Regions from separate parts of the Ornithinibacillus jepli genome, predicted to be linked through region 2. Evidence: a T-box and tRNA genes for the amino acid it is inferred to sense, from the RefSeq annotation. Region 2 holds a T-box; the other regions hold tRNA genes.
What was found. The T-box of region 2 lies ahead of argS (arginine--tRNA ligase). A T-box ahead of a tRNA ligase gene usually reads a tRNA of that ligase, here a tRNA-Arg.
Positions count from the first base shown of each region.

Region 1 (3,285 bases), on a different contig from region 2:
AAATTAAACAAGGTGAAATTTTGTCTTAACTTAATTGTCATTTAAAATATTCATGATATAATAGTGTATCATGAATATTTTTTTAATTATGCATCAATTTGGTTTTTGCTTAACATAGGGGAGGATGAGAAGAATATGGTGGAGAGAGTTGTTACAGTTGAGCTTGAGTCGGGGCTGCAGGCAAGACCTGCTGCACAGTTTGTGCAAGAAGCAAATCGATATGCTGCGCATTTATTTCTAGAGAAAGAGGGTAAACGAGTAAATGCAAAAAGCATTATGGGGTTAATGAGTCTGGCAATTACGACTGGGGAGTCCATTAAATTAATTGCTGACGGTTCTGATGAGGAAGTGGCACTAAATCACTTAGTATCATTTGTTAGCAAAAAGTAGTTTTTTAATTAACTTACTATGTGAAGTAGATAACATTATGAATGAAAATGAGGGTGAATCCATTCGGATCCACCCTCTCTTCTCATTATTCAGGCTTACGTTCTAACACTTTATCAATTAAACCATATTCTACTGCACCAGCAGCTGTCATGAAGTTATCACGTTCAGTATCACGATTAATTACTTCAATTGGTTGACCTGTACGTTCTGAAAGAATTTTGTTTAAGTTTTCTCTCATTTGAATGATACGTCTAGCATGGATCTCAATGTCAGTTGCTTGACCTTGAGTACCACCTAATGGTTGGTGAATCATTACTTCACTGTTCGGTAAAGCAAAACGTTTCCCCTTAGCACCAGCTGCAAGCAAGAAAGCACCCATTGATGCAGCCATACCTGTACAAATTGTAGATACATCAGATTTAATAAATTGCATTGTATCATAAATTGCCATACCAGCTGTAATGGATCCACCTGGTGAATTAATGTATAAAGAGATATCTTTCCCAGGATCTTCTGCTTCTAGGAAAAGTAATTGTGCAACGATTGAATTTGCAACATTATCATCAATTGCACTTCCTAACATAATGATTCTGTCTTTTAATAAACGGGAATAAATATCATATGCGCGTTCACCACGATTTGTTTGTTCAATAACTGTAGGTATTAAATTCATTGGAATTCCTCCTTAATCTTTTCTATGGATATATCCAATCTTTGGATAATTTCATCATATAACAATGGTCAATTAAGGTCAAACAAAAACGTTCGACTATTATTTCAAATTATGTATTAGGGAAAAATCATACTTTTCATGATGCCCTTTACCACAACGAAATAAACCTTTTCCAACTAAAATTACTTGTTAATTGTGTTCGCAAACGTTATAATAGCCTATGTGTCAGATTTTCTATTTGACCATCCTATATTGTGCGCCCATAGCTCAGCTGGATAGAGCACTGGTTTCCGGTACCAGGTTTGCCGGGGGTTCGAATCCCTCTGGGCGCGTCTTACAAAATTAATAGTAGCAAGGGATAGAGAGTGATTTCTTCCCTTGCTTTTTTTATCCAATTAGCCGTAGATAAAGAATTTTGTATATAATAGCTGCAATTTATTGTATTCCTGAAATAACATAAGAATACATGTCTACGTTTTTTTGTATTGAACTATACTCCAATCGTTCTTGAACTACTTTCGGAAGCACTCCAGTACCTAAAAAGGTGTGCCACTAGATTTCCATTTAACTCTGCAAAAATCATCTCCAAGCAAAAACTCAATTAAGCTTAATTTTTTCTGAATATGGGGTATACACGTTCTTGTTTTATGATATAATAGGAACAAATGTTCTGTGGGGGTGGTCTGTGATGAAAGGATTATTCTTACGTTCCATCGAAAATAAAGAGAAAATCATTATCTTTTATATGGACTCTAAAAGTCAAGTGACCCAAAGGTTTGTCCGTGTAATTAGCATGCGTGATGAATCTATTGTGGCTTTTTGCTATTGGCGTAAAAAGATTAGAACGTTTAAATTGGAGAATATCCTTTCAGCAGGACCAGTCAGAAAGAAATTGGGGGCATAATATGAATGAACTATCGAGGAAGTTTTAAATGGGCTGCAATGATGATGCGAGAGCACACTCAAATGTTAAACGAGATGTGGAAGCAGCAAATAACAAGGAACAGTTATAAAAATCAATTCTAGAAACATTTTCTTAAAACAAGTTGAATTTTTAACATTTGATTTTCTGAAGTATGGATTTCTGATTGTGATATTATTATTTATTCCTATCAAATTTGCCGCGGGTCTATTCCTCTGGGGGCATTTTACAAAATTAATAGTAGCAAGGGATAGAGAGTGATTTCTACCCTTGCTTTTTTATACAGAAAAGTGGGCAACTAACCAGATTTCAAACCTTACTTAAACGTTACATACTCAAACATATTTTTTCTCCCTCCAATATCATTTTACTCTGATACATTTCCAGCCTCCTGAGTGCAAAATCGAATTCAACATTAAATATGCTTATAATATCCGTAACCGTAGGTGTGTGTAGTTTTTCTAGCATAAAGGTTGGAACGCAAAAGTGATAGGCAAAATGATTCGCTTGCCATTCTTGAAGGTCCATAAAGGATTTTTTCATCGTTAGTTGGTTACCGAAGTGTCTTAAAAAATGACATATTTCATGTCCGAATAATTGCCATTGTTTTTGTTTGGTATCATATTGAAGGATGATACTATTACCATATCTGTAGGTAGAGGAGCTATAATAAAGGTTTATCCCGAGTTTAATGGCAATATCCTCTAGATCTAATTGCTCAGGATGACTAATGGATAAATTATTGTATAAATTGAAAACAAAATCTTCTAAATGCGTATACATTTCCATCCTCCTAAATACGAATATACGTTCTATTTTGTGGTATAAGATGAGGAGTGCAGATTTATGCACCCCTTAAAAGTCCAATCCTGGTTTAACCCTGATAGCTCTCTTTAGATGTGGTATTACTCGAAAATAAAGGTGTTCTTTGTTAGTTGGAATTACCTTTCGTAAAACAAACTAACTCTCCCTGTTCTTACTTAATTTAAATTTTATAAATTCATAAACCTCTTCTAATTGCTCTGATGTCATGTTGGCAAGGTCGTTAAACATTAAATCGGCATCATGGAATTCCCTGGTAATTTTTTCCATGATATTAACTCTCCGATGTTCTTCAGGATCCTGACTAGAAAAAAACAGATCGAATTCACTACCTTTTTTCTCAGGTGCAAATCCAGCCATAATGAAGAGGTCGTCTAATTCTAGTTCAAGCTTTTTTGCTAATAATCTTAAGGTGGGTTTAGATGGATTATGCTCTCCGCGTTCAATTTTACTTAAATGAGAGAAACTGATACCAGTT
Region 1 covers NZ_JBFEGG010000003.1:377,959-381,243, forward strand. The annotation lists gene whiA (DNA-binding protein WhiA) at 1-29, shown strand, start outside; gene AB1K81_RS13625 (HPr family phosphocarrier protein) at 136-390, shown strand; gene clpP (ATP-dependent Clp endopeptidase proteolytic subunit ClpP) at 476-1,063, opposite strand; tRNA gene AB1K81_RS13635 (tRNA-Arg) at 1,320-1,395, shown strand; gene AB1K81_RS13640 (hypothetical protein) at 1,752-1,967, shown strand; gene AB1K81_RS13645 (ImmA/IrrE family metallo-endopeptidase) at 2,313-2,768, opposite strand; gene AB1K81_RS13650 (helix-turn-helix domain-containing protein) at 2,946-3,285, opposite strand, start outside.
Region 1: it has a tRNA-Arg gene. The T-box ahead of argS (arginine--tRNA ligase) is inferred to sense a tRNA for this amino acid. The anticodon was not compared.

Region 2 (3,285 bases):
TGCTTCATTAACAGCTTTCATGTCTTCTTGCGTGTAACTACCATTAATCTGTCCGTTTTGAACAGGAGTAAATGCATAATATCCACCAGCTGAACGTTCATAAATCACTTCTTTAATGGTATTCGGAAACTCTTTATGGTCAACACGATTCAAAATGACCGTCGCAACAGCAACTTTCCCGGCATATGGTTCACCTTTTGCTTCTGCAGAAACGAGTTTTGCCATTAGTTGTTTATCAGCTTGCGAAATGTTATCTGGAACTTTAATAGATTCACCAGCTAATAGTAGACTACCAGTACGACTGTTAGCTATTTGTAGATTAGCTACTGTAGTGCCGTATTTTTGAGCAATTGACCAGAACGTGTCACCATGTTGAACTGTATATGGAGCTGCACCACCCACAGTTGGTAAAGTAATTATGGAAACAGTTAATATTAAAGTTACTAGCGATTTTTTTAATTTTTTCATGTTGTAAACCTCCTAATTGTTTTGGCTACAATTAAGAGGTTACTAGATGTAACATAGTTTATCAGTAGTAAAAAATGGTAATGCAGCGACATATAATAGAATGATAGATTGGACAAGGGCTCTTTATATAAGTGGAATTTTTTGCTAAACCCAGCAATCCTTCAAAATAGTGGTAATGCACCCATTTTAAGGGGGGAAGGTTACAGTTGTTTCAGGATTGTTACGGTAAGAGCATGTTACGCTTCATAAAATCTGATATGCTAATAAGGGTGATTTTAAACGTTATTGAAAGGATATCTCCATCATGAGTAAATGGTTCTTTATAAATTTTATATTCCTCATAATTGTTTTATGGAAGGTCATAGGGCATAATGCTTTTCCTTTTGTACAGGTACATATATGGTTAGGCGTTATGGGGGCTTTATTTATTTTATACAATTGGACAAGAAATGCTGTATTTGAAACGATTCGGAATGTTTCTAGTAGAAAAACGAAGATTAGATTAGCGCGATTTTCAAAGAAAGTGGTTACGATCCATCGGTGGACTGGAAATATTGCATTTATCGTAATACTTATCCATGCACTAATAATCATATACCATTATGGATTTTCCTTCCAAAACAAAAAAATGGTAGTAGGGTTAATCGCATTATTTACATTGGCTATCCAAGTATTTACTGGTTGGTTACGTTTATTCAAACCTACAGTACGTCTGCGATTTATTCATTTATATATAGGAATGACGTTATTTTTATTTGTAATTCTTCACATTCTTTTGTAAATCATATAGCAAAATAAAAAGAACCATTTTCCCATTGTTTAGGGTTTCGGTTCTTATGTTTAATACGGTATTCGTAATCTTTTTTCGTTTTTGTTTTTCTTGTTCTTAAATCTAATTGTGCATAAGGACTACGATTAATTTCTGGATTTAATCTTCCTTCGCGAATTAATTTTTCACGTTGTTTTAACGCTTTAGACTTACTCATGTTATCACTCCTTTAATATTTGATTTAATTATACAAGGGATAGTTGGAAATTACTATATTTTAAAAATTGCAATTCCATTAAATTTGGGTAGTGACAGGCACCAATGATTCTGCTACAATAATATAAATTCAAAATATGATGATCGATGAAAAAGAGAGTAGTTGTTTGTAAGGCTAAGCGAGCTGGGATATGGTGGGAGCCTAGTGCACGAGCAAGCAATGAAGCGGACTTTGGAGATGCTTTCTTGAAGTAGAAGTAGGGAAAGCCGGGGAGATCCTCGTTAACAATATCGAGTGGTTTCTAAGGATGTTTTAAAAACAAATGGAGTGGTACCGCGGGATCATAATAGCTCTCGCCTCTTTTAGAATGAAGAGGCGGGAGCTTTTTTAATGGAGGAAGAAAAGATGGAGTATAAAAAAGAGTTTGCCAATGTATTGACTGAGTTTATCGAAGAAACAATTCCGTACGAAAAGATTATGATGATGATTGAAATACCAAAACATGATTCCCTAGGAGATTTTGCGTTTCCTTGTTTTGAGTTAGCTAAGTATTATCGTAAATCGCCTCAGGTTATTGCAAAGGAATTGGCTGGAGAAATCGCTTCTACCTTATTTGAAAAAGTAGAAGCAGTTGGTAGTTATGTTAATGTGTTTTTAGACAAAAAAACAGTGGCATCGCAGACAATAAATGAGGTTATGAACAAGAGAGAGCTTTTTGGTGATGCAACCAATGGGAAAGATCAAACCATAACCATTGATTTTTCCTCTCCTAACATTGCGAAGCCTTTTTCAATGGGACATTTACGTTCTACGGTTATAGGAAATGCTCTAGCCTTAGTCGCTGAAAAGAATGGTTATCAAGTTGTTCGTATTAATCATCTTGGAGATTGGGGAACGCAATTTGGGAAACTTATTGTCGCTTATCAGAAATGGGGTAGTGAGAAAAAGGTTAAAGAAAGTCCGATTAGAGAGCTCCTCACTTTATATGTGAAGTTCCATGAGGAAGCAGAGTATGACCCTAGGTTAAATGAATTAGGACGAAGAGCGTTTAAGAACCTTGAGGATGGGGATGATGAAGCTACTCATTTGTGGATATGGTTCCGTGATGAGTCGTTAAAGGAGTTTAGGAAAATATATGATCTGTTAGGAATTTCGTTTGATTCATATGATGGGGAAGCTTTTTATAATGATAAGATGGATAAGATAGTGGAAATTTTAAAGGATAAGAAATTATTAATTGAATCAGATGGTGCACAAGTAGTCGAATTAGAAGGTTTTCCACCTAGTTTAATAACCAAACAAGATGGAACGACTTTATACACTACACGTGATTTAGCAGCAGCAATATATCGCAGGGAAAATTATCAATTTACAAAGTCTCTTTATGTGGTTGGGAATGAACAGACTCTTCATTTTAAACAGTTATTTCAAGTACTAGAAAAAATGGGATTTGAATGGCAAAAAGGAATGGTGCATGTTCCATTTGGAATGATTTTAAAAGATGGAAAGAAAATGTCTACTCGTAAGGGGAAAGTAATTTTATTAGAAGAGGTCATTCAAGAAGCAATTCGATTAGCCCTAAATAATATTGAGGAAAAAAATCCAAGATTAGAAAATAAAGAGGAAATAGCAAAACAGGTCGGAGTAGGGGCTATAGTATTTCATGATTTAAAGAACTACCGCTTAAATGACATTGAGTTTTCATTAGAAGCTATGCTTCGTTTTGAAGGGGAGACTGGTCCATACGTACAATATACTCATGCACGTGCTTCGTCTTTATTGAGAAAAGGGTGCTTTACACTAAGTGAGGTAGATAAAGTTAAATTTGCTG
Region 2 covers NZ_JBFEGG010000001.1:525,216-528,500, forward strand. The annotation lists gene AB1K81_RS02780 (cell wall hydrolase) at 1-468, opposite strand, end outside; gene AB1K81_RS02785 (hypothetical protein) at 773-1,249, shown strand; gene AB1K81_RS02790 (hypothetical protein) at 1,251-1,454, opposite strand; T-box leader at 1,592-1,818, shown strand; gene argS (arginine--tRNA ligase) at 1,860-3,285, shown strand, end outside.

Region 3 (3,285 bases), on a different contig from region 2:
CCTCATAAACAAAATTTATTTTTTTATGGTAGATGTTAGTGAAAGCATCGTACAAGAAAGGACTGTCATATATAAGTACAACATTTAATAGGTATTTTTTTGTATAAAATTGCCAAAAATTGTAGAGATCAAGCATTTATTGGGTGGTGTAAGAATGACAACTATTTTTGAAGCAATAAAAGATTATTTACAAATGCAGTTGGACAATGAACCTAAAAACCCTCTTCATGTAGGAGAAGTGATGAGTTGTTGGATGTACCTCGCACTAATGGATGAAGCAACTATATTCATTCAAATCGGTCTCAATTCGACCAATGATGATAAAGTGAAAGAAATGTTAGAGCAAAGCTTAAAACAATGTGATTCACAGGGGAAACGATTTAAAGATTTATTGAAAAAAGAAGGGATTTCCCTACCACCGACAAGTGAGCAAAGACCGAATTCAGATCCAAACGCAGTTCCGCTGGGAACAAAAATGACAGATGACGAACTAATGAACGGCTTAAGCATAAAAACAGTCACAGCAGTAGTTCATTGTGCAACAGCAGCAAGTCAATCTATAAGAAATGATGTCGGTTTACTATTTACTCATTGTATGTTGGAAAAGATGAAATTTGGTTCTTCGTTAAAGGTTGTTATGAGAAAACGAGGTTATATAAAGGTTCCTCCTTATTATTATCCTCCAGGTATTCCAAAACAGTAACAATCTGAGAAAATTAAAACAAATTAGCCCTGCAAATAGATGCAGGGCTTGATGTCTGTTAATTCTTGATGTTAAATTTAGCTTATCATTCATTGATTCATACTATTCAAATGTTCTTCATACGAATAGGTAAGGGTTGAAGTTATCTGAATTTACTGTGATTAATTTCATAGCCATAAACAAACATTCAAAGCCAAACCCCGTTAATAAATTGCTTATGGGGCTGTAATGATCCCATTATAATTTGCAACCTAATTGGAAAGTAAAAAACGCTCTTTGCAATAATACTCTAAGAGCGTTTCGTTATAACTTTCTATTCAACTCAAGCACCCAATATTGAAAGTTAGTTTTTAGTTTGAATATATAAAAATGTTTTTCGCACCAAAAATACTGCAAATGTTAGAATGAATATATATATCCCAATTTTAACAATGTCTAAATAAGCTATTGTAAAACCTACTATAATCATAATTAGTGAAACTACTTGTAAAGCCCTAATAATAAGTTCGGAAACATTCTTCAACCGGTTATTGTTCTTTTGTAACATCCAAACAACCAATCCTAAAAGCATACCTGCTATAAAGAGGAATTGATTGTTATTTTGTATACCAATTTGGTGCAAATTGAACGGAAATTTACTGTGGTATTAACTAATTTCCCTCCCGTATCCGAACCCGTTACCTTAAGGAATGAGTTTTCTTTTCAATAATTACTAAGACGCCCACGGCAGGATTCGAACCTGCGACACACGGTTTAGGAAACCGATGCTCTATCCCCTGAGCTACGAGGGCAAATAGTTAAGGAATAATCATTATTATACAAAACAAGGGGCCAAATTCAAAGTACTAAAACTTAAACGATATACCAAATATTACTTTACAAACCTCCAAATACAGTCTAGATAGCAAATTCGTAGTATGATAAAATTAAAAGATATCTGTCAGTATTTCATTTGATTGGGGGAACTAGAATGACAGAGGTCCCATTTATCGCAATTGAAGGGCCAATTGGTATTGGTAAAACATCGTTAGCTAAACGGCTATCAGATCACTTTAACTTCTATTTATTAAAAGAAATTGTAGAAGAAAATCCATTTCTAGGTAAATTTTATGATGATATCGATGAGTGGAGCTTCCAAACAGAAATGTTCTTTCTCTGCAATCGATTTAAACAATTAGAAGATATAGATAAAAAATATTTAACAAAACAAAAGCCTGTTGTTTCAGACTATCATATATCGAAAAATATGATCTTCGCGAAGCGTACACTACAAGCAGATAAGTTTCATAAGTACGAGAAGATTTATCACATCTTAACAGCAGATATGCCTGTTCCAAATATGTTAATTTATTTACATGCTAGTCTCGATACGATTTTAAACCGGATTCAGATGCGAGGTAGAGAAATCGAGCAAAATATTAAAGCATCCTATTTAGCACAGCTCGCAGAAGATTATGAGGCATATATGAATGAATTTGAAGTGTTACATCCAGAAATTCCAGTTATCCGAATAAACGGAGATGATATAGACTTCGTTAAGAATGACGCTGATTTACATTCGATAATTGAGCAGGTACAGAAGCAATTAACCTCTTTTGAAATGATATCTAAATAATAAGGAGATTTCACTATGAATTTACGAGAAAAATACCATATCCCAAATGATAGTATTATTACCATTGCTGGTACGGTTGGGGTAGGGAAGTCTACGATGACAAAAGCATTAGCTAATGCATTAAACTTCAAAACGTCATTTGAGAAAGTAGATACGAATCCGTATTTAGAAAAGTTCTATGCGGACTTTGAACGTTGGAGCTTCCATTTACAAATCTACTTCTTAGCTGAGCGCTTTAAGGAGCAAAAGAAAATATTTGAATATGGTGGCGGCTTTATTCAAGACCGTTCTATCTATGAGGATACTGGAATTTTTGCGAAAATGCATTATGAAAATGGCACGATGTCTAAAACAGACTATGAAACATATACAAGTCTATTCGAATCCATGGTCATGACACCATATTTTCCACATCCAGATTTACTAATCTACTTGGAGGGTTCTTTTGATGAAGTTCTAAAACGAATCAAAGAACGCGGACGTGAAATGGAAAAGAGCACACCAATTACGTATTGGGAAGAAATGTACAATCGCTATGAAAACTGGATTAATAACTTTAATGCTTGTCCGATCTTAAGAATTAACATTTCTGATTATGATTTAATGGATGATGATACTTCTATTGAACCAATATTAGAGAAGATTGGTCATTTCATTCAACAATCAAGACGTTGGGAAACGAGAGAATTAATTAAATAAGATAATGAAAATGATACATGAAGGTGATGTATCATTTTTTTATTGGAAAAAAATTCTCCTACTTTAGCAACCGGGTAAATGATGGAATTGCTGTATAATAGAAGTATCTTGTTAGAAAGGAAGACATACCTTGCGTACAGATGTAAAACTACAAAATATCAAAGAGATTCGAAAAGAATTAACTCGTTTTATTATGCTATACAAATTCGGTCTCGATGAAATTAATACGAAAATAGACATATTACAAGAGGAATTTCAGTATATACAC
Region 3 covers NZ_JBFEGG010000002.1:659,907-663,191, reverse strand. The annotation lists gene AB1K81_RS11415 (DUF3231 family protein) at 155-703, shown strand; tRNA gene AB1K81_RS11410 (tRNA-Arg) at 1,422-1,494, opposite strand; gene AB1K81_RS11405 (deoxynucleoside kinase) at 1,674-2,318, shown strand; gene AB1K81_RS11400 (deoxynucleoside kinase) at 2,334-3,017, shown strand; gene AB1K81_RS11395 (GTP pyrophosphokinase) at 3,148-3,285, shown strand, end outside.
Region 3: it has a tRNA-Arg gene. The T-box ahead of argS (arginine--tRNA ligase) is inferred to sense a tRNA for this amino acid. The anticodon was not compared.